DNA from 4 places in the Shewanella vaxholmensis genome. Region 4 is predicted to be linked to each of the others. Evidence: predicted binding sites of a transcription regulator. Region 4 holds the regulator's gene; each other region holds the start of a gene.

Region 1 (7,507 bases), on a different contig from region 4:
TCACGGAAAGTAAATAAAGTAGTTTGTGCCACTTGAATATCAATAAGTTAAGCCCAATAACTATCAGTAGGGAATGCTCCCTTTACACTCAATAGGACACAGTATGGAACATCATTTTTTATTAACTTATAGCGTTCATCCCCAAGATCCAGACGATAATATTGATGTTGATAAAGCCAACAAAGTTAGAAATGACATTCGAAAAATTAATGTGTGGAAAAAGCTAGATGATGTAGAAACCGTGTTTACCGGAGAAATGGATCTCTCAGGCGATAATTTAACCATGCGCGCCAAAGCAGTCAGCAAAGTAAGGGATCAATTTGAAGATATCCTTAGAGAGCATGGAGCAAAATCAGCATACGTGAAAATCAACTGCGTCCTCATGGTAGATGGCTTAGGTACGCCGATTATATTTGAAGTCACGATTCGCGGTTATGTATGATTAAAGTTGCTCTCAAATAAAAGCGGAACTTCGAGTTCCGCTTTTTTTTTAAATCCATCGTTTCCGTGGCGTTTAGCCGATGGCCAGAACGTCACAGAATCCTGTTACGCTTTAACTGTCGGTATATCGGACCAGCGAGTAGTGTACTGCGGCGATAAAAACTGCCGGCGCATAGCCCAATGCTGATCCCTCCCTTGCGAAGCAATATACAACACATCACGGCCATAGCGATTATTCAGACTATCAAAGATTTTCATTACGTTCGGGTCGCCCTTTGGCACATTAAATAAATCATATTGCAGTGACGTTTTAGGACAAAGATCGATCAGGCCCACGCCAATTCGATAATAGCGCACACCAAAGCGATAGAGGTTTGATAGCTCCCTGCTAACCGCGGCGCACAGTTCACGGCTGTCATCAGTGGCACAAGCGAACTGGACGACCTTCTTAAAATACACGGGCTGCGGATCGTGCGGCGAGTTGGCGGCAAACACCACCATCGATTTACAGAGTGAACCTTGCTCACGCGCCTTGGCCGCCGCAATGGCGGCATGTTTGGCTAACGCTTGGTGTAAATGTTCCCGGGTACATATTCGCTCGCCAAGGCTACGAGTGGAAAATATTTGCTGCTTATCTGCTTTGGTTTCATCCCATGTTTTACAGATCTGGCCGTTGAGTTCGCGCACAGTTCGTTCTACTTCAATCGAAAAAAGTTGTCGCGCCATTTTCGGTGCCAGCTGGGCCAAATCAAACGCGGTGTTAATACCAAGTAATCCTAGTTTGTCAGTCAGTTTGCGGCCTATTCCCCAAACTTCATCAACTGGCATCAACTTTAAAATTTCAATCCTCAGTGCATCGTTATCGATCACGCAAACGCCCTGATATTGGACCAATTGTTTCGCTGCATGGTTGGCCAACTTCGCCAAGGTTAATGTCTCCCCTACACCCACGCACACAGGCAAGCGGCATTCACGCCAAACGGCACGACGAATGGCGCGACAATGCAACCAAAGATTAGGGATAGCAGCTTGGCACTTTTGAAAAGATACAAATGACTCATCAATACTATAAACATACTGTTCTGGCGCAAAGCGCCCAATCACTTGCATCATTTTTGCAGACAGATCTGCATACAACTCGTAGTTAGATGAAAATACCTGCACATGGTGGCGCCGACATAAATGTTGCTGCTCAAAGTAAGGACCAAACTTTTTCACACCGACCGCCTTGGCCGCTCTATTCGCAGCGACACAGCAGCCGTCATTGTTACTGAGTACAATAGCCGGCTTTCCGCGCAGATCAGGTCTAAACACCAACTGGCAATTGACATAAAACGAGTCGGCATCGATTAATCCGAACATTGCTGACTCAAATACTGATCAAGTAATGTTGAATGCTCATGGATGCGAATACTTTTAATGACCACACCATCGACACTGAAAGTGTCGGCTTCATCGATTGCAACGTATGTCATGTTTTGCTGTTGATCGATAGACACTAGCAAACGACGTTTCATATCGAGTAATTTAACAGTAAATTCCCCGTTGTAACTCGCCACCACTAGAGACATGTTCCGGCGCGGTGCCGCTCTATCGATAATTAAAATGTCGCCATCGTATATACCGACACCTTCCATGCTTCGCCCAGCTGTGCGGCCGAACCACGTAGAACTAGGGTGCTCAACAAGGAGTTGATCGAGGCTAAGCGGCAATTCGAGGTAATCTGCAGCAGGTGAAGGGAAGCCGCTTACCCCAGCACTTGCATTGCATGTAATCAATTTCACAAGCCAAAACCACTGTATAAATAATCAGTAATGATAGCAGTAAAAAAATAAAAATCTAAAATTTCGATCCTGCTGCCGGTTCCTGACTTTTTTCGGTGGGTAATCACCGCGCTCTTTGCGGTGTTATCCACAAAAAATCAGGGTTCGGTGGCGAATGGCTTGTCGCTTGAAATGGTCATGAGTGATGGAAAATCGGTAAATAATTTCTGACAGCCGCTTTTGTTGCATAAATCTGGTCAATACCCACAGATTATTGACCACTTGTTGCAGAATACTTGGTAATCTCATGGCAACTGTCTAGATCCACGGTGAACAACTCCTAGACAGCCAGCCCCCGCAAGGGGGCGTTCTATCTTTATAAACGCCAAGAGACGACAAAGGATACAAATGACTATTAAGAGTGAGTATCTTCATGTCATTTTGGGACAAAAACGAGTTAGATTTTTAACTCTATCAGGTGAATTTCGGATAAAATTTTTTATGGCTTAACGCCCTCCTAACGCGAGCACCTCGTGGCGAGTCGAGCGCCCAACGTGCGCGTTTTTGATAGCGCTTGTTATGTGTAATATCAAAACGAAGCTTCCCGCAAAATACTTTTATGCAACCGACATCGCCTTCAAGCTCAAATCCATCGTTTAAAACTATGAAAGAATCTATGTTTCCATAATCAACTGAACCGCTAGCATTGTTAAATTGCATCTAAATTTGATCCAATTCAACCCGCATTTTGCATGTGTGACAGACCCACAAATCTCACCATCAATGACACAATATCAGTTTGTTAAGTTATCCTAGGCAGGGTCACTTTTCGATGCAAAGGGTGGATCAGTTTTGAGTGCAAATTAACAGTTCAGGGCTCACAGTTTCCTCGGCGCATTTTAGCTTTCAACAAAGGACGAATTGTCGACCGGGCGTGGCTTTATACTGCTATCATCCGCGTTCAAACTTAAATTCACATTGTCGGCTCTTCGTTGGACTATGGTTAAATAACTAAATTAATGAGGAAAAGTGGATTACTAAACAACCACTTAAAAGAACTCTTGAGGTGCACTCTCACAAACTACTCACAAGGCTTCACGAGGCAAGATGAATTTGTCAGCATTAGTAATAACTAATTTGTATTTAGTGACTCACTCTCAATCGGACATCAGTGGAATTTGAAATAATGCAATCCTGACCGTTTTGACCGAGAGAGCGGCTCAAATGAGGGCTAATCAGGTTCCATACTTATCGGATATTTACAGTATTATGTTTTTAGATAAGGAACTGAATTTGAAAGATTAAACAGTCTTTCAAATTAATGTATGTGATATATTTATACTCAGAGTGTTTTTTAGAGAGCTAAGCTGCGGATGCGGTATGGGTTCTATCAGGGAGTTTCAAATGGCTTTTGACCAGTCCAACGCGTTCATTCAATTAGAAAAATTAATTAAAGAGCAAGATGAGGAAAACTTCTTCTTTGATTTCATGCTCGCATTCAACACACCTCGTGCAACCGTAACAAAGCTAAAAAAAAATATTGGTTCGGATGTTTCATCCACCGATGGTGAATACCGCCTTAAAAACAAAATCCACTTTAAGCAGGTACCTAGAAGCACTGATTTACATGCTGAATGCGATTTTTTAAAAAGCTTATCCAGCACCTCTAAAGAGAAATTACGCTTTATACTCGTTACGGACTTCCTAGATGTTGTTGCTTACGATACGAAAGCAAAAGCTTTACTAGATGTTGAATTCGTCGACCTGCACAAGAATTATGCTTTTTTCTTGCCTCTGGCTGGCATTGAAAAGTATGAATTGACGGATGAACATCCAGCGGACATCAAAGCAGCTTACAAACTTGGACAACTATGTGATGTCATTCGGCGTCATAATGAAATCAACTCTCCAGACAGGGTTCATGCCTTTAACGTATTTCTTACCCGTTTACTCTTCTGCTTTTACGCTGAAGACACCGGTATTTTTTCCGACAATCAGCTTATCAAAGCGGTCCAAAATACAACCGAAAAAAACGGAAGTGATTTAGATAGCTTCTTTGAAATGTTGTTTCACGTCTTAAATCTTCCGAATGATTCTGAAGAGCGACGTGTTCTACCTTCGCATTTTGCCTCTTTCCCATATGTTAATGGTGGCTTATTCGCGAGTGATGAGTGGGTACCCAAATTCACTGGCAAAGCCAGGCGCATGATCATTGAGGCCGGCTCTCTCGAATGGGACCAAATTAACCCTGATATTTTTGGGAGCATGTTTCAGTCCGTAATCGATCCTGAGCAAAGGGGCAAGTTAGGACAGCATTACACTAGCGTCCCAAATATCATGAAGGTTATCCAGCCTTTATTTCTCGATGGGCTAGAAGAAGCGTTGGATAAAGCAAAGACTAGCTCCAGGAAACTCCAAGCACTGCTCATGCGAATTCAGCGCATACGGATTTTTGATAGTGCTTGTGGCTCTGGAAACTTTCTGATCATTGCCTACAAGGAATTGCGAAAGTTTGAAATGAAGGTAATTAAGGCTTTGGATGACCTCGGTGAACAATCAGTTATATTCATGAGTGGCATAAGACTAACTCAGTTTTATGGCATAGAGATTGATGATTTTGCTCATGAGATAGCGTTGCTTTCCCTATGGCTTGCTGAAAATCAGATGAACAAGATGTTTGAAGCAGAGTTTGGCTATTTAGAGCCAATGTTGCCGTTAAAAGATTCAGGCCATGTCATTCATGGGAATGCGCTATGGCTCGACTGGGATAAGGAGTGCCCAAAACAAGATGAACAAGGTGATTTGGAAGTATATGTTTGTGGCAACCCTCCTTTCCTTGGCGCTAGAGTTCAAACACCAAATCAGAAAGAAGATCTCGCTTTAGTTTTTGAAAATCATAAGGACTATAAGGATTGTGACTATGTATCTGGTTGGTTTATCAAAGGTGCTCAGTATATCGGCAATAGTGGCAATGTGACTTGCAGCTTTGTCGCTACAAATTCAGTTTGTCAGGGCGAGCAAGTTGGTTATATATGGTCTCGTATCTTGAAAAATAATGAAATTTTATTTGCTCATCAGTCCTTTAAATGGAGTAATAGCGCCCATGACAAGGCAGCCGTGATATGTGTCATTGTCGGTTTTGGTAACTCAAAAGAAAGAAAGAAGATTTTTACAGATGAGAAAATCACATACGCTCAGCACATATCTCCATATCTGATTGAGAGTAAGTCAACTTTTGTGTCACCTCGCAACGTACCATTTTTTGGCACAAAAATGGTAATGGGAAGTATGCCAAGGGACGGCGGGAACTTGATTCTTTCCCCTTTAGAAAGACAGAAAATGATAGATGCAGATCATAGAGCAGAAAAATTTATCCGTCCGCTTTACGGAGCCCAAGAATTACTGTCATCAAGTCCTCGCTTTGCTATTTGGATTGAAGATAAGGAAGTCGAAGCGGCTTTAGAAATCGAAGATATTGCAGCCAGAATTCAGAGAGTAAAAAGTTTTAGGCTTGCATCCAAAGCCAAAACAACAAATCAATATGCTACCGTACCTCATAGGTTTGCTCAGAAAACACCACTTGCAAGCAACACTATAATTATACCGAGCGTCTCATCTGAACGTCGCAGTTACATTCCAATGGCATATTTTTCTGAAGAGACCGTTTCAACAAACGCAAACTTCGTCATCAACAGAGCAACACTCTATGAATTTTCAATTCTGACCAGCGAGATGCATAACGATTGGATGCGAACGGTTGCGGGTCGACTTGAGAGTCGTTACCGATATTCAGCCACATTGGTTTATAACACTTTCCCATGGCCTGAGGTATCAGAGGCGCAAAAAGCAAAAATCAGCGCTATTGGTGAAGAAATTCTGCTTACTCGAGCAGATTACCCTGATAAGACATTGGCCCAATTATATGACCCGAACAAGATGCCAGAATCATTGCTTCAGGCACACAGAAAGCTAGACCTTGCTGTGGAGCAACTATATCGCGCCAAGCCATTTGAGGACGCCGCAGAACGTGTTGCGTTCTTATTCAAACGTTATGAGCAACTCATAAATACCAAGGAGGGTAATGATGCCTAATTTAGTAAATGTCCAATTCGACACGACATCAACAAATAAGAGTAATGAATTAGGTATGCGGCCCATGCAGGCGCGAGTTTTCGAGCAAAGAAATGAACCATACATACTCGTTAAGGCTCCCCCAGCTTCTGGGAAGTCACGTGCGCTGATGTTCGTTGCATTGGATAAACTCATTAATCAAGGGATAAAGAAAGCAATTGTCGCAGTGCCAGAGATGTCAATTGGCAGTTCATTCAAGTCAACTGACCTTACATCCCATGGTTTTTTTGCCGATTGGCACATGCCTGATAAATACAATCTTTGTAATGACGGCAATATTAGTAAGGCTAAAGTCTTCCGTGAGTTTCTGTCATCACCGAATGAAAAGGTTTTACTGTGCACTCACGCCACGTTTAGGCTTACGCTCAAGGATATCGACGTATCTTTACTGAATGATACTGTTATTGCAATTGACGAGTTTCATCACGTGAGTGAATCCACTGACAATGAACTAGGGAATGTTCTCAGTGAAATAATGGCAAACAGTAATGCCCATGTCATCGCTATGACTGGGTCTTATTTCAGGGGGGACCAGTTAAATATACTGAATTCTTCAGATGAAGCGAGGTTTAAACACGTTACCTACTCATATTATGAGCAGATCCAAAGCTATCAATACCTGAAATCACTTTGTATCGGATATCACTTTTATCGCGATGGGTATTTGAGCGGTCTAGGTGAGGTACTTGATGTCACTAAGAAGACAATTATTCATATCCCAAATGTCAATTCACGAGAAAGTACCGGCGACAAATACAACGAACGATCCGCTATTCTCGACATTATAGGTGGGGGCCATCTGGAAGAAATCTCCACCGATGAGAACGGCATTTATCTTGTCCCTGCCAAATTACCTGATGGCAGTGAGCGTGTTTTAAAAGTTGCTGACCTAGTTGACGACGGACCCAATCGAGTTCAGGTAAAAAACTATCTGAAAAATATAACGAGTGCGGATGACTTAGACATTATTATCGCTCTTGACATGGCGAAAGAGGGCTTTGACTGGGAATATTGTGAACATGCACTGACCATTGGCTTTCGCAGTAGTTTAACTGAAGTTATTCAGATAATTGGACGTGCAACACGTGACTGCAAAGGGAAAACACATGCGCAATTTACCAATCTAATTGCTGAGCCTGACGCGACATCAGAAGAAGCTGCGTATGCGGTTA
Region 2 (7,507 bases), on a different contig from region 4:
GGCCAAATTGAGTGGGTTGGTGTACAGCTCGATCAAACCGCCATGCCAATCATGCTCGGCTGGAAACTCTGGCAAGCAGGTGTGCTCACCCCTGATGAGATCAGTCACTGGTATCAAGAGATGCTCAAAGGTGCAGCGGACTTTTTGATCAGCGGCGGTGAGGTCAATCTGGATTGGAATCACACCCAAATCACCCCGCCTAAAACCCAGCAAGAACGTTGGGAAGAACAAGCGGGTTACTCCCCCTCAACAACGGCTGCCGTGATTGCCGGCCTTGTTGCCGCGAGTGACATCGCCAAAGAAGCCAAGGATCCCGACTCCAGTAGTCGTTATCTTGCCGCCGCCAAAGGCCTAAGTGATAGCTTAGAAAAACACTTAGTCACCACCCAAGGGCTATTGAAGAACAGCACCGGAGTCAGCACGCCTTACTATTTACGTTTAAGCCCGAATGGCGAGCCAAATACTGGCGATACACTGGCGGCAAATAACGGTAAGCAAGGTTTAGATCAACGTCAGATCCTCGATGGCGGATTTTTAGAACTGGTGCGTTATGGCGTGCGCGGTGCAACCGATAAGCTCATCAATCAAAGTCTTCAACTGATTGATAATACTGAGCTTGAGCACAACCTACGCCTTAAATACGAGTTTAGCGCCAAAGATGGCAGCACTATCCCCGGCTTTAGACGTTATGGCAACGACGGCTACGGTGAGGATACGGTTTCTGGCCATAACTATGCGGAATCGGGCAGCAACAGCGCCGATCAACGTGGCCGAGTCTGGCCCTTCTTCACCGGTGAGCGCGGTCATTTTGAATTAGCACTCGCCCAAGCGAAAGGTGAGCTAACAGGCAATAACGCCCAGCAAACCAAGCAGCAGTTGCTCAACACCTATGTGCAGGGCATGGAAACCTTTGCGAATGCGGGCATGATGTTACCCGAGCAAGCGTGGGACGGTGTCGGCGATGCCACCCGCTACCATTACCAACTCGGACAAGGCACTAACTCGGCCACGCCGCTCGCTTGGACCCATGCCGAATACATCAAACTGGTGCGATCGATGACCGACGGCCAAGTCTGGGATAACTACCCTATCGTCCCAGCGGCATTGAAATAATGTATTGAAATAACATATTAGTCGAACTACAAATTCGGTATATCGCTGGCTAGAACAACCTCTCATAAGTTGTTCTAGCTTTTTTATAGGGGTTTTATAATGCTTGATTTAGCTCCTACTCTCCCCACATAAATTATTTCGATAAGTATCATTGTTAGACTATACTGTTCATACGTACAGTATATTGTGATTTATTATGATGATCCTAGGCCGCTTCGCCAAACATACCCAATATCGGCTCTCGCTATTTAGCTCCTTGATTGCCGCAGGATTTCCGTCACCTGCCCAAGACTATGTAGAACAAACATTAGATCTCAATGAGTTATGCATCAAGCACCCAGCCGCCACGTTTTTTGTCAAAGTCCAAGGGGATTCGATGATCGACGCGGGGATTTTCTCCGGTGATATTTTAGTGGTGGATCGCTCATTACAGCCGGCCCACGGGGATACCGTTGTCGCAGCAGTCAACGGCGAGTTTACCGTAAAGCAATTGCAACTGCGCCCTGTGGTGCAATTACTGCCACGTAATGCCTTATTCTCCCCGATTGCCATCAATGATGAGTCTGAGTTAAACATCTTTGGGGTGGTAACCAACGTGGTGAAAAAGCTCAAATGACGCCCTCACTATTCGCACTCGTCGATTGCAATAATTTTTATGCCTCCTGTGAGCGGATGTTTAGGCCAGATTTAGCTGGCAGGCCGATTGTAGTGTTATCCAACAACGATGGCTGCGTCGTCGCCCGCTCGGCAGAGGCAAAACAACTTGGCATCAAGATGGCGGTGCCTGTGTATCAAATCGCAAACCAACTCCGCCAGCATCACGTTGCGGTATTCTCCTCCAACTATGCACTCTATGCCGACATATCAAATAGAGTCATGACCACCTTAGAACAAATGGTACCGAAAGTAGAAGTGTATAGTATTGATGAAGCGTTTTTAGATCTTTCTCGTCTCGATAAATGCATTGATATTCATCAGCTTGCACTTGATATTTATCAACGAATACCACAGTGGATTGGGATCAGTGTTTGCGTCGGCATTGGACCGACAAAAACCCTGGCTAAACTGGCAAACCATGCCGCGAAACGTTATCCCGCGACGCGGGGCGTGGTTGACTTGCGCGACCGTGAACGCCAACGACGGCTGATGGCGCTTATCCCTGTCGACGAAGTCTGGGGAATAGGCCGTCGGCTTACAAAACGCTTGAACATCATGGGCATAAATACCGCGTTGCAATTGGCGGATGCGCATCCCAAGCTTATCCGCGACACCTTTTCTGTCACCGTTGAGCGCACGGTACGCGAACTTAACGGCATTGACTGTGATGACATACAAGAGGTCGCCGCCACTAAGCAACAAATTATCAGCTCCCGATCCTTTGGCAGCCGTATTGATAATTTAGAAGCGATGCAACAGGCAATCAATGAATACACTTTTAGGGCCTGTGAAAAACTGCGCTCCGAGCGCCAGTACGCTAAAGCAATGTCGGTATTTGTGCGTACTAGCCCTTTTAGCGATGCAACTCCCCAGTACAGCAAATCGCTGTCGGGCAGTTTAGTTCGCCCCAGCAATGATACGCGGGATTTTGTCACCCTTGGCCAAAGCCTACTGCAAAGTATTTGGCGTGAAGGTCATGCCTATGCAAAGGCCGGTGTCATGTTAGGGGATTTTTTTGGTGCTGGCGTGTTTCAGCTCGGATTATTCGATGACGTCACGCCTAGGCCTAAAAGCAAAGAGTTGATGCAGTTACTCGATAAAGTGAACCACAGCGGTCATGGAAAAATTTGGTTTGCAGGACAAGGTATTGACCCGACTTGGGGAATGAAGCGTGAGCAGCTTTCCCCTCGTTACACCACCCAATGGGCACAATTACCCATAGTGAAATAATCAGCAAATCCAGTGGCTAAATGATCGTCTGCGAATTACAGACCCCATCTAACTCTAAACTAACTCTAAAATCCATATAGCACTAAAACCCATCTAGATCTAAAAAATATATAGCGCTAAGCCCCGTAGGGTGTTAACGCTAAAGCGGCATTAACACCCATCAACCTTTGGCTCATTCCGCCTTAACACTCTTCATCGCTGAGATCTTCAAAGTACCAGTAGCCTTGATTCACCCACTCGGTAAGTTGCGTGAGCAAATCAGCATGGGCTAACCAAGGGGCTAAGGCGGTTTTATCCAACTGATTACTATCACATAGTAATGGGATCACTGCAGCCAATTCGGCTGAAAGCTGATACTTATCACCATTAATATAGACAACGCCCTGTGCCACATTAATATCAAAATACAAACAGCGCAGCCCGCCGAGGCGAATAAGCGGCTGCTCATCGAGCCAAGCGAGCACTTCGTCTTGTGTGATGTCCAATGGCTCATCGGGTAAATCTAAGGCGCACTTTGACTGAGTTAAATAGCGGCCAGAAAACTCGCTCACGAGTTCATCGGTCAACATATTGGTCAGTTGCGTACGTAACCGCGTTAAATCGCCATTATCGACACAACCACTGCGGGTGGTCAGCTCACGGTCTGGATCTTTAATTTGCTGTGCGCCTAAATCCTGCTCAGACAAATGATCGGCCAAAGCGCTTATCATATCTTTAGCGGAGGCGGTGCGATAACCCACTGAAAAACTTAACGACTGTTCTAAGGTTATGCCGTCATGGGGGAATCCAGGGGGAATATAAAGGATGTCGCCAGGCAACAACTCAGTATCGATAATCGGGTCAAAGGCTTCGGTGTGCAGCAAAGCGGGATGGGCGGCAAACTCTTTGTGCGGCCCCAGATCGCCCACGCGCCAACGGCGACGTCCCGAACCTTGGCAAATAAACACATCATACAGATCGATATGCGGCCCCACGCCACCACCTGGCGTCGCAAAACTCACCATCACATCATCTAAACGCCAGCGCGGAATAAAATCAAAGCATTGGATCAAGGCTTCCGCATCGGGCACCCAGTTATTCAAGGCTTGCACGATCAGAGTCCAATCCCGTTCTCCGAGATGATCGTAGGAATCGAAGGGGCCAAATTCCGCCTGCCATTGGCCAGCTTGTTGGTACACCCGCCGAGATTCCACCAGCTCATCCATGGCTAAGCCCGCTAATTCTTCGGGCGAAATTAAATCTTGAAAGTGCTTGAATCCTTGGCGGATCACCAAGGGTTTTTTCTGCCAATATTCTGCTAAAAATTGCGCGGGCGTTAAGCCGTTAATATCGAGTTGCATGGGTTGCTCACAAACCAAACTGTTATTCATAGCAGCAAATGCTAACAGGAAGCGAAACCAAGAAAGCTCGACCGGATCAACAAAGCATTAAGTCTTTTGTCAGCATCAATGTGATAGTGAATTTACTAACGTATTGAATTACAATCGGCTTATCAAAAAGCATTTCGCCACAAACAGCGCTAATGCTGACACATCATTTATTGAGTCCACGTAAGATCTATGCCTACATCAGCAGCTAACACTTTGGTCGTGCTCGACTTTGAAACCACGGGGCTATCGCCCAATCAAGGGGACCGCGCGATTGAAATCGGCGCTGTACTGATAGAAGACGGTGTGATCACTCAAAGATTTTCTGAGTTAATGAACCCTGGATTTAGAATAAGTCGCTTTATTGAGGACTACACAGGGATCAGCAATCAAATGCTAAGGGACGCGGCGCCCTGCAATGAAGTGATGGCACGTTTTGCCGACTTTATCGCCGATCACAATTTAGTTGCCCACAATGCGGCGTTCGATCAACGCTTTTTAGATGCGGAGTTTGCCCAAATTCGCCATCGTTATCTTGGGCAATTTGGCTGTTCCTTGCTGGTGGCGAGACGTTTGTATCAAGCGGCACCCAATCATCAGTTAGGTACTTTAGTGCGCTATAAACAGTTACCAACCGATGGCACTTTTCACCGCGCCTTAGCCGATGCCGAAATGACCGGCCATTTGTGGCTGGCTATGCTGGCAGACCTTCAGCAAGAGTTTGGACTCTGCTCACCGACCTTTGAGTTACTGCAAAAATTAGCGAAGAAAACCAAAGCAGAGGTGCCGAAGTTTTTACGCCAATACGCCGTCAAGTGATCCAAAAAGCAACGCAGCTAAGAGGTATCAAAAAGCAAAAAACCGATAAATCCAAGGATTATCGGCTTTGTTCCATCAGCTTAGTTTCAACAGGTAAAATTAACGATTCAATCGGTTGCCGACAAAAACATTATGCTAGCGGTAACGGCTTAAGCGGCGCGCTATCAATGCCGCAGGAGCTGCGAACCACTAAGGTTGTCGGAATAAGCTGCGCACTCACCTCTTGTCCGCGGATAAGTTTGAGTACACTGTCGACTAAGATCTCACCGGCTAATTGGGTGTTCTGCTTAATGGTCGTTAATGGCGGATTAGCAAAACTCGCCACCGGAATATCGTCATATCCCACTACAGCCACTTGCTCTGGGACTGAAATACCCTTTTCTTTCAGCGCCCGAATCGCGCCGATGGCAATCAAATCACTGGCCGCAAATATCGCATCAAACTTAGCGCCTTGGGCAATCAACACCATAGCGGCATCGTAGCCGGAACTTTCTGTGCTGATGGCCGACACTTGCTTAGTGCGATCCACGGGAATATTCGCCGTTTGCAGCGCCTTCACATGGCCTAAATATCTGTCCCTAAACTCAGGGCTATGGCTCGAAGCATCACCTAAAAAGGCAAAAGCGTTGCGGCCAAGGGAAATCAAATGCTCTGTCGCAATCAAGCCGCCTTGATGATTATCACAACCAATCGACAACACAGACTTATTGTTATGCTCGGCGCCCCAAATCACAAAATGGGTATTCTGCGCTAACAGTCGCTCCAGCTTTTGCTCGTAATCCATATAGTCGCCATAACCGAGCAGAATAATGCCATCGGCTTTATTGCTGTCTTCATAATCGGCATGCCAATCGCTGGATAATTGCTGAAAAGAAACGAGTAAATCATAACCCTGCTGCGCCGTTGCTCGGGTAATAGAACCTAGCATAGACAGGAAAAAGGGATTGATTAACGAGTCATCATTGGTGGGGTCTTCACACAATAACAGCGCTAAGGTATGGCTATTTTGGGTGCGAAGATTACTGGCGTTTTTATCAACCTTGTAATTCAGCTCTTTAGCAATGGCTTGAATACGTTGACGGGTCTCTAAATTGACTAACGGACTGTTTCTAAGGGCACGGGAAACCGTAGACTGGGATACGCCAGCACGATAAGCAATATCAATCGAGGTCGCTTTCGATGCCATAGAGAGGAGGTAACCTTAGTGATTATTTTGCGTCGATACTAAAACAGTTCCGCTAACTTGTATAGACGAATGCATTAACATCCGTCTTACACTTAGATTTTCTGCTTAAATGCCAAGCTGATCGAGCAAATCATCGGCGTCATTATCAATGGCGCGAGTCGCAATGGCGGGTTTGTCTGCCATCTTCACCCAAGGCGAAACATTCGACGTTGAGTCCTTATTACCGCCTATCGTACTGTGCTGCTCTAATAGGCTGTCGGGGTCGAATTCTTCATCGTAAACAAATTCATCTAAACGAATGAACTCAGTTTTATCCATGGCAAATTCGAGGTAGAAAATATGATTGTTTTCAGTTCTAAACGACACTCTACGGGCGACCGCATCATCTAAGTTAGCATCGATTGAAATGGTTAACTCTTTATTAATCGTCAACATTTTTGGCTGACTTTGGCTGATTGACGTTTGCAATTCTTTTGAAATTTTATTAATAAAATCCCCTAAGATTTGGTTCATCAACTCACCCATCACGTTACTCACTTCATCTGACGTATGCGAAAATGCCAACTCAGATTCAGGCATGCCCATGTTCAGCATGTAGCGACGGTAGATTTCAATCGCCGCCGAAGATGAAAAGTTAATGACGACTAGGCCCGAAAAACCACCATCAAAAATCGAGAAACAACCAAGATCGGGTTTTAGACGCGTGCGCGCGATACTTTGTACCATACCTGCGTGGGTAACATTACTGGCACTGGTGCTAGAGAGTACGTGGGCGACTGAGTGACATAACTTCAGTAAAATATCATCCGACGTTACGATAGTATTTGTGGTCATAATCGATTCTCAAACTGAATAATGCATTAATCTTGCGCGTAAAAGCGTAAAAAATCAAAATTAAAACAATTGATTAGCCTAATTTAGCAAGGCCGTAAAGTTAACATAACGCTAACTTATTGATATTTAATAGGTCAGATAAAACCTGCAACATGCAACGACTTAAAAAACGGCATAACTTAATAAGAACATGCCCCATAATGCAACAGATTAAAATTCCCTATCATCATTTCCTGCTTTAGATCAAAGAAACTCATATTTTATAACGGCTTTTGCTGAATTTATGTCACAGACGATTCAA
Region 3 (7,507 bases), on a different contig from region 4:
TAACTTAACATTGACGCGTTGTTTTTTCGTTAAATCAGTCAATTGTGCTTGGACATAATTTACGACTGGCGCTGCAGCTTTAGGCGCAGGCTTAGCAGGACGCTCAGTTTTAGCACGTTGAGGAACAGCCACCTTTTTAGGTGCTTTCTTCGCCGCAGGCTTAGGTGCGAGTGCTGCACGTTTCGCTTTCGCTTTATCCTGACTCTCTTTCAACATGGCTTGAGCATGGTCAATGTGCTCTTGCTCTAACTCGCCGCAAGGTTCGCCATCCAGATTAACGCGTTGTGCGCCCGCTTTAACGCACTTTAAATAGCGCCAGCTGCTGGTGTAACGTCTTAAGGCAACTCTGAGCTGAGTTTTACTGACTTTAGAATCATCAGCCAACCTTTCAGCCAAATCTTGAAACAATCCGATTTTTAATGGCTTAGTTTCACCTTCAGCAATAAAGCACAAAGGAAATGTTTCATACAAATACGCCAAAATTGCATTGGTGTCGGTCAACTTTTCTGTTGATTCCATCATTACTTCCACAGTCAAAAAGGGACATCGATTCGAGGTGATATATATCAACTTCTTACGTGTCGTTTATCTTCGTTAAACTCAATATTGAGTCAACGTACAAATTAGCATCCTAGCCGCGTTTACTAAAGTTAAAAAAAATATACCTTAACAAATTTTTACAGCTCAAAACACTAAGCTTATTCATTGCATGCCAATCAAACCAGCTTAATGCGTGCAGGCGCATATTATAAGGCGCACGCCACCGATTGCGACTATGAATTATGCGTTATTGTACGCAAATTAATCAAATAGGCAGTTTTCAAAACTTTTAACCAGTAATTCCAGCCCCTTTTGGTCTTCTTCGTCGAAACGATCGAAGATTGGGCTGTCAATATCGAGCACGGCAACCACGTTACCTTGAGCACAAACTGGCACAACGATTTCAGAATTACTGGCAGAATCACAGGCAATATGGCCATCAAATTGATGAACATCGGCCACTCGCTGGGTTTGATTGGTGAATGCCGCCGTACCACACACGCCTTTTCCTAACGGAATACGTGTACAAGCCACTTTACCTTGAAATGGGCCTAATACGAGTTGTTCGCCACGCATAACGTAGAATCCCACCCAGTTCAGCTCAGTTAAATTATCATTGAGTAAGGCTGAAAAATTCGCCATTGCCGCAACAAGGTCGTCTTCCCCTTCCAACAAAGCCAAAGCTTGACGGTTAAGTGACTCATAAAATTTCGATTTCATTACATTTCCTAACAATTTTATTCTGCTGCTTCGGTCTTTTTAGCCGTTTTTTTCGCAGCAGGTGGATTCGTTGGCGTACTATTAACCTGAACGACACCTTTAAGCAAGTTCGTCAGCTCATCTTTATTGTTAGCAAAATAGAATGCGAGCTTTTCGCCCACGCTTTCATCTATACCTAAATCAGCTTTTTGAATGAAGGGGATCAGGTTATCGGCGATATCGAGCATCTTATCGTAGGCATCAGCCTCCTTCTTAGATGTGAATGTCATCTTTTCAACCCCTTCTCTGACCACGACAAACTGTGTTATTACTGCCATGACTGCCCTCGCACTGTTTTTATATACAGTAACTAGAGTGACATAGATTGAACTTGTGATGCAAGTGTTCTGATTAATCTGATATTATTAGCGTACTTTCGTTGCCAAGATTATAAAGCGCTAGACTGTGCAGAACGGCTGATTAGCACTACACTTTGCACCGATCTCGCTGTTATTACTCCTATTTAGGCTAATATATATTTTTATATGCATGAAAACGCAGCAGAAAATTCAGTAATCCTTTGCCGTTCCTGCGATTTAGCAGTCCGCAAACGTGCCTTGCCAAGCGGTGTCAGAGCCCTTTGTCCCCGTTGCAGCACTGCACTTTATGACACTCCCTACTGCTCTGTAAATGGCATGCTCGCCCTATGTATCTCAGCATTAGTGTTTTATTTTCCTGCCAATTTTTTACCCGTACTCGAAATTCACTTTTTCGGCAGCATTCGCACCACCACGGTTTTTCAGGGCGCGTTTGCGGTTTTTGACCAAGGTTATTGGGTCGTTGGTTTAGCCGTGCTTGCCGCCGCTGTGATTGGTCCAGGCTTATTACTGTTATCGATACTGACGCAGATTTTGATTGTAAAATGGGGACTGAGTCGTCTTTTTTGGCGTAACTCATTAAAGCAATTATTGAAGTTTCATGGCGTATTGTCGCAGCTCACTATGCTAGAAATTTATGTGATCAGCTTTTTGGTTTCATCATTCCAGCTTTCTGATTTTTCGGATATTTATTTTGGTATGGGCACATTTTGCTTCACTATGTTGTTTCTCGTGACTTTGTTTCTGCAAAGAGAGTACGACTTAGAGCACATGTGGACGTTATTGGAAGGTCATCGCTGATATGAAGCAACAAGGTAAAGATATCGGCCTGTGTCTGTGTAAGGTCTGCTGCCAGCTCAATAGTAGTGACCTCAGCCACTGTCAGCGCTGTGAAGCTGAGTTGCAGGTCAGGGACTATTCCAGCCTGCAAAAAAGTTGGGCTTTGTTGATTACCGCTGCCATCTTGCTGGTGCCTGCCAACATTTACCCTATCACTATGCTGACCAACCAAGGGCAAGTGCGGCACGACACCATTTTTTCGGGCATTTTGCATCTAGTGCATTCAGATATGTTGCCCATTGCCGTGATAGTTTTTACTGCCAGTATTTTAGTGCCATGGATTAAAATCATCGGCTTATCCATTTATCTGTGTGCGATCAGCTTTGATATTCCGATTTCAAAAAAGAAATTGATGGTGGGTTTTCACATCATCGAATGGATTGGTCGTTGGTCTATGCTCGATTTATTTGTCATCTCAATCACAGTGGCATTAGTGAATATGGGACAACTACTCGACGCTAAACCCGCGCCTGCAGCGACCGCATTTGCCTTGGTTATTCTGTTAACTCAGTTAGCCGCAAAAGTGTTAGACACTCGTTTACTCTGGGATCGATTGGAACCTCAAGATGACACAAATTGAATCGCCGAAAGTTGTAAAGAAAAAACTCTTTTCGCCCATTTGGCTGCTGCCTATTGTCGCGTTGGCATTGGGTGCGTGGCTGGGCATTAAGAGTATTAAAGAATCGGGCGTTGAAATTCAAATTCACTTTCCGAGTGCAACTGGGATTGATGTAGGTAAAACCTTAGTCAAATACCAAGGCTTGACTGTCGGTAAAGTCAAAGACATAGGAATAGATGAAGATCTCAAGGGCGTAAACGTTAAAGTCATGATGGACTACCGTGCTAAGCCTTTCTTAAATAAAGAGACCCTCTTCTGGCTTGTCACCCCTAAGGCCAGTATCACAGGTGTTGAAGGTTTAGATGCGTTGTTCTCAGGTAACTACATTGCGATTCAACCGGGTAAAGGCAATGCGTCAACCTTCTTCGAGGCTGAGCGCCAACCGCCGCCGATGCAAATCGGCTCAGAAGGTGTGATGGTCGAACTGACCTCAGACAAACTCGGTTCGTTGGATGTTGGCTCGCCAATATTTTTCCGCCAAATCCCTGTGGGAAGTGTGGTCAGCTATCGTTTAGATGGCAATCAAAGGGTCATCATCAGTGCCTTCATTCAAGAGCAATACGCGCGATTAGTGAAGAAAAACTCCCACTTTTGGAATGTCTCCGGCGTCAAAATTGATGCATCACTGACTGGGGTTAAAGTCAGCTCTGAGAGTTTGGCATCCATTCTGGCTGGCGGCGTGAGCTTTAGCTCTGATGATAAAGCGGATATTGCCAAAAACGGTGACATTTTTTCGCTTTATGATTCAGAAACCACAGCCCTTGGCGGCATAGAAATAAACCTGACCATGGCTGATGCTAACGGTGTCGACAAAGGCACTCGCATTGTTTATCGCGGCATCAATATCGGCAGCATTTTAAGCAAGCAACTCACCGCGAATGGCGTAATAGCCGTGGCTAAGTTTGAACCTCAATACGGTTCGCTGTTAACTAACGACGGCGTGTTCTGGCTTGAAGGTGCCGATATTTCCCTCTCGGGCATTAAAAATCCAGAGCGTTTACTAACGGGCAGCGTGATCAACTTCCTGCCTGGCATGAATACAAAAACGGCGATGCCAAGCAGTTTTGCCTTACAAGCCAAAGCGCCTGATTTACTGCAATCGAAGAAGCGTTTCTTGACCTTAACCTCAGCCGAAAACATGGGCATTTCAGCGGGCGCCGAAGTTCGCTTTAAGCAAATCCCCATTGGCTCAGTGCTTGCGGTTAAGTTAACCAAAGATTTATCAGCGGTAGAATATCAACTCGAGCTACAACCTGAGTTTGCAGGCCTTATTCGCAGTGACAGCTATTTTGTGCCTGAGTCAGCATTAACGGTAAACGCATCGTTAGATGGTGTCTCAGTCAAAGCAAGGGATTTTACAACGCTCACTCAAGGTGCAGTTAGCTTGATCCAAGGTCATAGCGACACACCTTTAGCTGCCAACAGCGCCCTCACCTTGTTTAGCTCAGTGGATGCCGCGACAGCCTTTTATGATCGCCAGCAACAAGTGCATCTGACCTTAATCAGTCAAGATGGCGCCGATGTCAGCCAAGGCTCACCGATTTACTATAAAAAGATGCAAATTGGCACAGTTGACTCAGTGAACTGGCAAAGTAAGACCGAAGACTTTGCTATCAAGCTCGCTATCGACAAACAGTTCCAGCCCTTGCTGAAAAAGCCGAATGTGTTCTGGCGTAACAGCGCAGTGGATATTAGCGCCAGTCTTGCGGGCATTGATGTTGCGGTCGCGCCGCTTCAAGGAGCATTAAAGGGCAGCATCAGTCTGGGATTGCTTGATAGCAATGACAAAGCCAGCAATGCAGCTAACTTAAAACTCTATGAGAGCAAGCAGCTGGCATTAACGCAGGCGCAGGCAATTCGCCTCACCTTACCCGCTTCAAGTAAACTGACGGCCAAAGCAGCGATTCGCTATCAAGGTCATCAAGTGGGTGAAGTGTCGCAGGTGAAGCTCAATGCCGATCTCAATACTCTCACTGCAACGGCCTATCTCTACGGCGAATACGCCGAACATTTCAGTCGCAGCGACTGTGAATATCATCTAGTGGATGCGCAAATTTCTCTAGCAGGAATTAAAGCGCCAGAAACCTTGTTAACTGGCCCTTATATCGGTGTACTGCCGGGTACAAGCAGTCAAAAAGCGACCCAGTTTGTTGCCAACCTCTCTGCCAGCAGTTATGCCAACGTTGACGAAGATGCGCTTAAATTCGTCTTAGAAGATAACAACTTAGGCTCGATGAAGGTCGGCACACCTATCTTCTTCCGTGGTATCAAAGTCGGTCAAATCGATGGTTATCACCTGTCGACACAGGGCAATAGCGTGCTGATGCAAGCCCATATTGAGCCGCAGTACAGTCACTTAGTGAATCAAAGCAGTCAGTTCTGGGATGCTTCTGGAATTAAAGTCGATGTTGGCCTCTTTTCAGGTGCTCAAATCGAAGCGGGCTCGCTGGAAACCTTACTCGCTGGCGGTATTAATGTCGCGACTAAGGACACGACTCAAGAAGGTAATCGTTTAGCAGCAGGAACAGTATTAAGATTGCAACACAAAGCCGAAAACGAATGGCAGGAATGGGCACCGGCCCAGTAATTCTTTTCATCAAAATACTTACACCAACGCACGAATATTAAAGCTCTTACAAATAAATCAGGCGCATAATGCGCCTGATTTATTTTTAGCTTCTCGAAATGTCATTGACACATTCTAGGGCGCTCAAGACCCTTACCATCCTTAACCATAGAACCAATAACAGACAGCAATCGCAGCGCTGCTCCCCGCAAAATCCGCGGTTAATCCACAGGCTAAGGCGTGGCGGCCATGGCGAATACCCACAGAACCAAAATACACGGCGAGAACATAAAAAGTAGTTTCAGTGCTGCCCTGAAAAATCGCCGCTAGCCGGCCAGCAAAAGAATCGACGCCGTGATGATCCATTGTCTCGAGCATCATGGCTCTGGCGCCTGAACCACTAAAAGGCTTCATCAGCGCGGTCGGCATAGCATCGACAAAACGCGTATCAAAACCCAATATCCGCACGCCACTGGCAATCAAGTGCAACAGATAATCCAAGGCGCCGGATGCGCGCAGTAAACCGATCGCTAATAGCATGGCGAGCAAATAAGGGATCAGTTGGATAGATTGGGCAAAACCCGCCTTCGCCCCTTCAATAAACTCATCATAAACCGCCACCTTACGGATGCCCGCAACAATGACGAAGGTAAACACTAATAACAATAAAATGCCGTTACCCATTGCCGTCGACACTGTGCCAATGGCTTCAGCACTTAAGGTCATCAGATAAAAACCACTCGCCACTAGGCCAGAGAGCATCAAGGCGCCATAACCGAGCACCACAGAGTTTAATAACGAAATCCGCTGCACTAACGCCACAACCAATAAACCCGCCAATGTCGAGGCCGAGGTTGCCAGTAAAATCGGCAGGAAAATATCCGCAGGCGCGGCTGCACCTTGCTGGGCACGGTAAAGGAATACCGTCACAGGCACTAAGGTCACAGAGGAAGTATTGAGCACTAAGAACAAGATTTGCGCATTAGTCGCCACGGTTTTTAGCGGATTTAGACTCTGCAAATCATGCATCGCCCTTAAACCAAGCGGCGTGGCGGCATTATCTAAACCAAAAATATTCGCCGTTAAATTCATCGTGATACTGCCAAAGGCGGGATGGCCCTTGGGCACTTCTGGCATCAAGCGGCGCAGTAAGGGCTCAAACACAAAGGCGATAGCGCTGACCACTCCGGCCTTCTCGCACACCTGCATCAATCCCATCCACAGAGAAAGTACACCAATCAGCCCAAGGGAAATTTCAGCGGCAAGCTTAGCGCTAGCAAATAATGCGGCGACCGAAGCCGATAGGACTTCTATGTGCCCATTGAACAGTTGCACCGCTATTGCCAGCAATGCCGTAACAAAGAAAGCTAACCACACGCGATTCAGCACGCTAATCCCCTTATTTTTATTTGTTTTTATTCTATTAGCTCATGACTACTGAGTGCTAGCTTTATGGCAACTCATTCTAATATTGCGGCAATCGTCTGTGCATAAACCTCAAATAACCATAACGGCTGAGGCACTTGGGATAAAATCTCAGACCCAATAAGGGATTATGATATACTCGCGCCAGTTGATACACAGTCTATTTTCCTATGGTTCAATGAAATCAATGGTTCAATTAAATCAAAATTTTATCGATACAATCACCCAAGAACTCCCCGCCCATTTATCCATGGACGAGTTTATTGCCGCTTGCGACAGGCCGCTTAGACGTTCAATTCGGGTCAATACCTTAAAAATCAGCAGCGACGACTTTAAGACTCTGATGCAACCTAAGGGCTGGACGTTTGATCCTATTCCTTGGTGTGAAGACGGATTTTGGATCAGCTACGATGAAGAAGAACAACTCGGCAATGCCTTAGA
Region 4 (7,507 bases):
TCGGCGGGCGTAATGGCGAGCATTAACCCCGAAAAACCGCCAATGGTGAAGAGTATGATAAAGGCCACGGCGAACAACATAGGGGTTTCGAAGCTGAGCGAGCCGCGCCACATAGTCGCCACCCAGTTAAATACTTTCACCCCCGTTGGCACCGCAATCAACATAGTGCAATACATGAAAAACAGCTCGGCAAACACTGGCATACCTGTAGTGAACATATGATGTGCCCACACGAGGAACGACAGAATTGCAATACTCGCAGTTGCATAAACCATTGATGCATAGCCAAATAAGGGTTTGCGACTGAAGGCGGGCACTATGGCTGAGATGATACCAAAGGACGGCAAGATCATGATGTAAACTTCGGGGTGGCCGAAGAACCAGAAGATATGCTGGAACATCACAGGATCGCCACCCCCCGCGGCGTCGAAGAAGCTAGTGCCGAAAAACTTATCGGTCAGCACCATAGTTACAGCGCCCGCAAGTACGGGCATCACAGCGATCAGCAGGAATGCAGTGATAAGCCAAGTCCACACAAACAGCGGCAACTTCATCCATGTCATGCCGGGCGCACGTAAATTCACTATGGTTACAATCACGTTGATTGCGCCCATGATCGAACTTATCCCCATGATATGAATAGAGAACACGAAGAGTGCCGTGCTGTCAGGACTATAAGTGGTAGACAGTGGCGCGTAGAAGGTCCAACCAAAGTTAGGTCCGCCGCCTTCCATAAACAGCGAACTGAGTAGGATGGTAAAGGCGAAGGGTAAGATCCAAAAACTCCAGTTATTCATCCGTGGCAGCGCCATATCGGGCGCACCAATCATCATAGGGATCAGCCAGTTTGCTAGCCCAGTAAAGGCGGGCATTACCGCGCCGAATACCATGATCAGCCCATGGACTGTGGTCATTTGGTTAAAGAAGTTGGGCTCGACCAATTGTAATCCGGGCTGAAACAGTTCAGCGCGGATCACCATGGCCATAGCGCCACCGGTTAAAAACATAATGAAGCTGAACCATAAATACAAAGTACCAATGTCTTTATGGTTGGTGGTTAGCACCCAGCGCATGATGCCCTTTGGCGCACCATGATGATGGTCATCATGGGCTGCGGTTTGATCTTGAGTCGTTGTGCTCATCATAATCCCCTACTGTCCATGGCTTGCGATATCAGCAGGTTGCACTGTATCGCCGGTATTGTTGCCCCAAGCATTGCGCTCATAGGTAATGACTGCTGCGAGTTGCTGTGGGCTGAGTTGTTTGCCAAATGCTTGCATAGCCGTGCCTGTTTTGCCGTGCATCACAATATCGAGATGATTGGCGACGGGCCCAGTGGCGATAGCACTGCCAGCGAGGGCGGGGAAGGCGGGTGGTATGCCAGCTCCCGTCAACTGATGGCAGGCCGCACAAGTGGTGGTGTAGACAGTTTCACCTTCGGCCATCAGTGCCTCATGGGTGAGAGTGGGGAGGCTCGCCGGATCCACTATGGTTGCGGAGTCGACAACTGCTGCGGGCTCAGTTGTAGGTGCGGGAGTTGGGGTCGTATTGGCTGGTGCGGTAGCAGGTGCCTGTGTGCCTGCACTACCGTTCATGTGCTCGTTGACGTCTTTGGCCTGTACAGCATCGCCAGTATTATTGCCCCAAGCATTACGCTCATAGGTAATCACAGCGGCAATTTCTTGTGCAGTCAATTGCTTACTAAAGGCTTGCATAGCCGTACCCGTTTTACCGTTGAGCACAATTTCAAGGTGGCCGCTGAGCGGTCCCGTTGCTATCGGACTGCCTTTGAGGTGTGGGAATACGCCTTGTAACCCCTCGCCATTGGGCTGGTGGCAGGCTGCGCAGTGCCCGAGGTAAACTTGCTCACCTTGGGTCATCAGATCATCTTTGCTAAGGGTCTGTGATAAAGCGGCTTGAGCGGCTTCTGCCGCCGCGCCTGCGGCTTGTTTCTGCTCCGTCACCCAAGCTTCAAACTCGGCTTCGGGTATGGCTTGCACTACGATCGGCATAAAACCATGGTCTTTACCGCAAAGTTCGGCGCATTGACCACGGTAAATACCGGGTTTGTCGATGCGAGTCCAAGCCTCATTGATAAATCCTGGGTTGGCATCTTTCTTCACGGCAAAAGCAGGTACCCACCATGAATGGATGACATCTTCAGAGGTCATCAAAAAGCGGATTTTGCGATTTATCGGCAGAACGAGCGGCTTATCGACCTCCAATAGGTAGTGTTCACCCTTGGTTTCGGTACCGTCGATTTGTGCTCTAGGGGTTGCGAGTATGCTGTAAAAATCAATGTCTTGATCGAAATAGCTGTAATGCCATTTCCATTGGGAACCCGTGACTTTAACGGTCAGATCGGCGTCGCTGGGATCTTCCATCGCAATTAAGGTTTTTGTCGCAGGAATCGCCATTAAGATCAAAATGATAAATGGCAGAATCGTCCAAGCGATTTCAACTTTAGTGCTTTCGTGAAAGTGGGACGCGACAGCGCCTTTGGATTTTCTGTGGTTGATCATGGCGTAAATCATCACGCCAAAGACCACAAGGCCAATGGCGCAGCAGATATACAAGATGGTCATGTGCAAGTGATAAACCTTGCCACTGATCTCGGTTACGCCAGGGGTCATGTTGAACCGCATGTCCGCGGCGGCCAACGGTGGTGCGAATAACACCACGAGTAAACAATACAACAATTGCTTCACAAGACTTCTCCTCTGCCAATTGCGAATAGCAACTACAAAGAAGAGCAACACAGTAAGTCTCAACTCTATGCAAACTCTTCAGTTCCCAAAAAAGCTTTTTTGACTTCAACGTGCGTTGGCGGCTGTTACTTTTAATTAAGTATTATTACTGCTGGTATTAGCCACGCTGGCACATACGACTGAAATAAATCTGTTCTCTATTTTTAGTGGCATTTTGAACTCGATTACGGCTCGATTTATTTGCCACGGGCGGCGATATATCATCGCCGACTAAACCAACCATACTTGCTGTTTAAATATTGATCAAGATCACTTATTTATCTAATTGTCTGAAAAATTGCCAAAAAAAAGCCTCACATTCATAGGCGAGGCGGCTTTCAAGGTAAAAAATTAAATGAATATTTAATGTACAGCACTAAAAAAAGATTGTTGGCCGAAGAGGCTACCTTGCTCAATGCGTACGTCGCCATGTAAGTGACTGTTTACGTCTTCTAGCACTATGCCCATGGCGCGGGCACTTTTAGCGACAATTTGCAGGCGACGATTATCGCGTGCATCCAATGATTGGGTCCAGGTAATAACCGCACTGGACGTACCACTTGTTAAGGCTTTTTCCATTGCCCACAGGGTTTCCACTTCATCTTTCGCGTGCACCAGCAAGACTCTGTCCATACGCACGCCTGCATTGGCGAGCATTTGTTTGTAGCCAATACTCGGTGGGTTGATGAGCACTAACCAACGGCCCTGTTGGCTTAACTGGGCGAGTTGCGCACTCAGATGGATTAATTCTTGGCGACCTTGAGTCTTAGTTGGCATGCAGGCGATAGGTGCATGGTGCCAGTCATAGTCGGCATCACGTACTTCATCGAGCCACAAGCCCGGGTGGCGGGGTGCATTGCCAAGTAATTTGTTCATAGCCAATCTCCATTACGGATCACACCGACGGCGAGTCCTTCAATTGTTAAACTTTGATAGCCTAAATCCACTTTAATCGGGGAATAGTCTTCATTTTCGGCGTGTAGATAGACCACATTACCTTTTTTTTCGAAACGTTTAACAGTGACATCGTCGTCGACTCTAGCGACAACCACTTGACCATTTCTAGCTTGTTGTACTTTATGAACTGCCAGCAAATCTCCCTCGAGAATGCCGATATTCTTCATGCTGTCGCCTTTAACCCGCAGTAAAAAATCGGCGGCGGGATGAAACATGCTTGGGTCGACTTGGTAGTACTGTTCAACATGTTCTTGGGCGAGAATAGGTTCGCCAGCAGCTACTTGACCGATAAGCGGTAAACCTGTTTCAGTTACTTCTTCGACTTCCGCAGTCAGACGAATGCCCCGCGATGTGCCTGGCATGATCTCAATGCAGCCCTTTTTCGCCAACGCTTTAAGATGCTCTTCAGCCGCATTGGCGCTCTTAAAACCTAAACGGGTCGCGATTTCTGCCCGAGTGGGTGGCATGCCAGTATCGGCAATATTTCGTTTAATTAGCTCTAAAATTTCAGCTTGGCGTGGCGTCAAAGGTCTCATGGTGTTTCCTGTTTTTCTATACAGTTACTGTTAGTATATACAGTATTATTTGCAGCGCAAGTATTAACCACTTTTTAGCTATGTTGGAGAGAATTAGCGAATATTACCCATAGTCTGGTATTCTACCGGGCTAGTAAACGTACTTAATTGCATAAGAATAATGCCTAAACACGACTCTCTTTGGTTGAAATCATTACGCTGGATCCAAAAACACTTAGTGCACACTATTGTTGTGCCTCAGGATCCCTTTGCCGATCTGAATCTGGATGCCTCCAGACCCCTTGCTTATGTGATGAAAACGGAATCGCTGAGTGACATCGCTGCCCTGAGCGAAATTACGGCTAAGTTAGGACTGCCGAGCCCCTATGAGCCTTTAGTGGCAAATGGTGTGATTGCGCCTCGGGTTGTCTGCCTTCAAGGGCGTAAGCCGCTGTTTGGTGAGCGTGCCGGTAACGAGCCTTTTCTCGAATGCTTTATGCGTTTGTTGGCCGTGCATAAGGAACGCCCTGAATTAGACATTCAACTGGTGCCCGTGAGCCTGTATTGGGGCCGCACACCAGGTAAAGAAGACGACACTATGAAGGCGGCTGTGTTTGAGCGGGAAAACCCGACTTGGCTGCGTAAGTGTTTGATGATTCTGTTCTTAGGTCGACATAACTTCGTGCAGTTTTCGAATGCGGTGTCCCTGCGTTATATGGCCGACGAGCATGGCACCGACATGGGTATCGCCCATAAGTTAGCGCGGGTCGCGCGGGTGCATTTCCGTCGTCAACGCAAGGTGATGACAGGGCCTGTGCTGCCAAACCGCCAAGCATTGTTTCATTCGTTGCTCAAATCTGAATCGTTGCGTAAAGCGATTCAAGAAGAAGCTGCCAACAAAAAGATTTCAGAGACCCAAGCGCGCGAGACAGCCATTGAATATCTCGATGAAATCGCTGCAGATTACTCAGATAGTTTAGTGCGTATTGCCGAGCGTTTCTTAACTTGGTTATGGAACAAGCTTTACAGCGGGATCAATATCAAGGGTGCCGAGCAAGTTCGCCAGTTGCACCACGATGGTCACGAGATTGTTTATGTGCCTTGCCATCGCAGTCACATGGATTACCTGCTGTTATCGTATATTTTGTATTATCAAGGCATGGTTCCGCCGCACATTGCAGCCGGTATTAACCTCAACTTCTGGCCCGCTGGACCTATGTTCCGTCGCGGTGGTGCCTTCTTTATCCGCCGTAGTTTTAATGGCAACAAGCTGTATACCGCAGTATTCCGTGAGTATTTAGATCAACTGTTTGCTAAAGGTTATTCGGTGGAATACTTCTCCGAAGGCGGCCGCTCACGTACGGGTCGTCTATTGGCGCCAAAAACCGGCATGATCGCTATGACGATGAACAGCGTGCTGCGCGGTATCGAGCGTCCAGTCACGCTAGTGCCTGTGTATTTAGGCTATGACCATGTGATGGAAGTAGCGACTTACCATAAAGAGTTAAGTGGTAAGAAAAAGAAAAAAGAATCTGTGTGGCAGGTGTTTGGTGCGATTCGCAAACTTGGTAATTTCGGCCAAGGGTATGTGAACTTTGGCGAGCCGATTACTCTGCAAAACTTCTTAAATGAGCGCGCGCCAAACTGGCGTACTGAGTTGGCCGATGATCCTGAGCAAAAACCAAGCTGGTTAACGCCAGCGGTAAACGTGCTGGCGAATCGAGTGATGACGAATATTAACGATGCGGCGGCGGCGAGTTCGGTGACCTTGACGAGTTTAGTGTTGCTGGCGACAGATCAAAATGCCTTAGAACGCAGTCTGTTAGAGCGTCAGCTTGATCTGTATCTGACCCTACTCAAAAAAGTGCCTTACACTACTTATACTTCGGTTGCCGAAGGTGATGGTAAGCATTTAGTGCAGCAAGGTTTAGAGCTGAACAAGTTTGTTGTGTGTGCCGATCCTTTAGGTGAAATCGTGTCTATCGAAGCGAGTCAGGCAGTGTCTATGACTTACTATCGTAACAATATCATTCACTTATTTATTGTGCCGTCATTAATTGCGAGCTGCTTAACGCATAATGAGCAGATCCCGCGTCAGCATGTTGTGTCAATCGTTGCCGATTTTTATCCACTGCTGAAAGCCGAACTCTTCATGGGCATTAAAGATGTACCTGCCTATGTCAATCAAGTGCTGGATTTCTTCATTGAACAAGGGTTAGTGGTTGAGACTGATACCTTAACTGTCGTGCCTGAACACACTAGCCAACTATTATTGTTAGCCAGTTCAGTGAGCGAGACTCTGCAACGCTATGCCATTATTTTCAATCTGTTAGCGAACAGACCTAAGATGGAGCGCTCAGAACTTGAGTCTGAGAGTCATCTACTCGCCCAGCGTTTAGGCGCTTTGCATGGCATTACCGCGCCTGAGTTCTACGATAAGAAACTTTACGGCACCTTGAGCGTTAAGCTCAAAGAATTGGGCTATCTGGCGGATAACCAAGATAAGTCCAATATCAATCGCATACGAGATCAAGCCAATAGCTTATTACGTCCGTCAGTGAAACAAACGATAGTGGCGAGTGTCACCGCGGAGCACACAGTTTAATGGCAAATCATATGAATGCGGCTAAGCATAAGCCCGCAGGTAAGTCCTTGCTCGGCGGCGCCATGATTATTGCTGGCACGACCGTAGGTGCTGGGATGTTTTCTCTGCCTGTGGTCGGTGCAGGTATGTGGTTTGGCTATTCGATTTTAATGTTATTAGGCATTTGGTTTTGCATGTTGATGTCGGGCTTATTGCTACTCGAAACCAATTTGCATTTCGAACCCGGTGCTAGCTTCGATACTTTAAGCAAGCAAACCTTAGGGCAGTTTTGGCGGATAGTGAACGGTGTCTCTATCGCTTTCGTGCTGTATATTTTGACTTATGCCTATATCAGCGGCGGTGGTTCGATTGTAAACCACAGCTTGCAGGGCATGGGAATTGAGTTACCGCAAAGTGTGGCAGGGCTGGTATTTGCCATAGTATTGGCGAGCATAGTGTTGATCAGCACTAAGGCCGTGGATCGCATTACCACGATTATGCTCGGCGGTATGATCATTACCTTCTTCCTTGCTATCGGCAATTTACTGATCGAAATCGATGTGACTAAGTTGCTCGAACCCGATGGTAATAATAGCTTTTCACCTTATCTGTGGGCGGCGCTACCCTTTGGTCTTGCCAGCTTTGGCTACCATGGTAACGTTCCCAGCTTAGTGAAGTATTACGGCAAAGATTCCACCACCATT

The links. Region 4 encodes LexA, which represses DNA repair genes until DNA is damaged. Its sites were predicted from a motif close to TACTGTATNNNNATACAGTA; they were not measured.
Region 1: the regulator LexA is predicted to act here: its motif matches at 2,236-2,255, upstream of Q4Q46_RS19025 (S24 family peptidase).
Region 2: the regulator LexA is predicted to act here: its motif matches at 1,276-1,295, upstream of umuD (translesion error-prone DNA polymerase V autoproteolytic subunit).
Region 3: the regulator LexA is predicted to act here: its motif matches at 1,589-1,608, upstream of Q4Q46_RS11205 (YebG family protein).

Annotation. Positions count from the first base shown of each region.
Region 1 covers NZ_JAUOEV010000027.1:46,754-54,260, forward strand. The annotation lists gene Q4Q46_RS19015 (hypothetical protein) at 104-442, shown strand; gene Q4Q46_RS19020 (Y-family DNA polymerase) at 547-1,803, opposite strand; gene Q4Q46_RS19025 (S24 family peptidase) at 1,791-2,225, opposite strand; gene Q4Q46_RS19030 (class I SAM-dependent DNA methyltransferase) at 3,609-6,296, shown strand; gene Q4Q46_RS19035 (DEAD/DEAH box helicase) at 6,286-7,507, shown strand, end outside.
Region 2 covers NZ_JAUOEV010000011.1:142,263-149,769, reverse strand. The annotation lists gene Q4Q46_RS11700 (glycoside hydrolase family 15 protein) at 1-1,113, shown strand, start outside; gene umuD (translesion error-prone DNA polymerase V autoproteolytic subunit) at 1,310-1,729, shown strand; gene umuC (translesion error-prone DNA polymerase V subunit UmuC) at 1,726-3,000, shown strand; gene Q4Q46_RS11685 (ribosomal protein uL16 3-hydroxylase) at 3,183-4,340, opposite strand; gene Q4Q46_RS11680 (3'-5' exonuclease) at 4,560-5,186, shown strand; gene Q4Q46_RS11675 (LacI family DNA-binding transcriptional regulator) at 5,317-6,372, opposite strand; gene Q4Q46_RS11670 (DUF3334 family protein) at 6,478-7,206, opposite strand.
Region 3 covers NZ_JAUOEV010000011.1:20,673-28,179, reverse strand. The annotation lists gene proQ (RNA chaperone ProQ) at 1-519, opposite strand, end outside; gene msrC (free L-methionine (R)-S-oxide reductase MsrC) at 802-1,260, opposite strand; gene Q4Q46_RS11205 (YebG family protein) at 1,278-1,577, opposite strand; gene Q4Q46_RS11200 (paraquat-inducible protein A) at 1,785-2,417, shown strand; gene Q4Q46_RS11195 (paraquat-inducible protein A) at 2,419-3,036, shown strand; gene Q4Q46_RS11190 (PqiB family protein) at 3,023-5,662, shown strand; gene Q4Q46_RS11185 (spore maturation protein) at 5,804-7,030, opposite strand; gene rsmF (16S rRNA (cytosine(1407)-C(5))-methyltransferase RsmF) at 7,254-7,507, shown strand, end outside.
Region 4 covers NZ_JAUOEV010000004.1:176,617-184,123, forward strand. The annotation lists gene ctaD (cytochrome c oxidase subunit I) at 1-1,142, opposite strand, end outside; gene coxB (cytochrome c oxidase subunit II) at 1,152-2,708, opposite strand; gene Q4Q46_RS05850 (cell division inhibitor SulA) at 3,111-3,623, opposite strand; gene lexA (transcriptional repressor LexA) at 3,620-4,240, opposite strand; gene plsB (glycerol-3-phosphate 1-O-acyltransferase PlsB) at 4,401-6,824, shown strand; gene mtr (tryptophan permease) at 6,824-7,507, shown strand, end outside.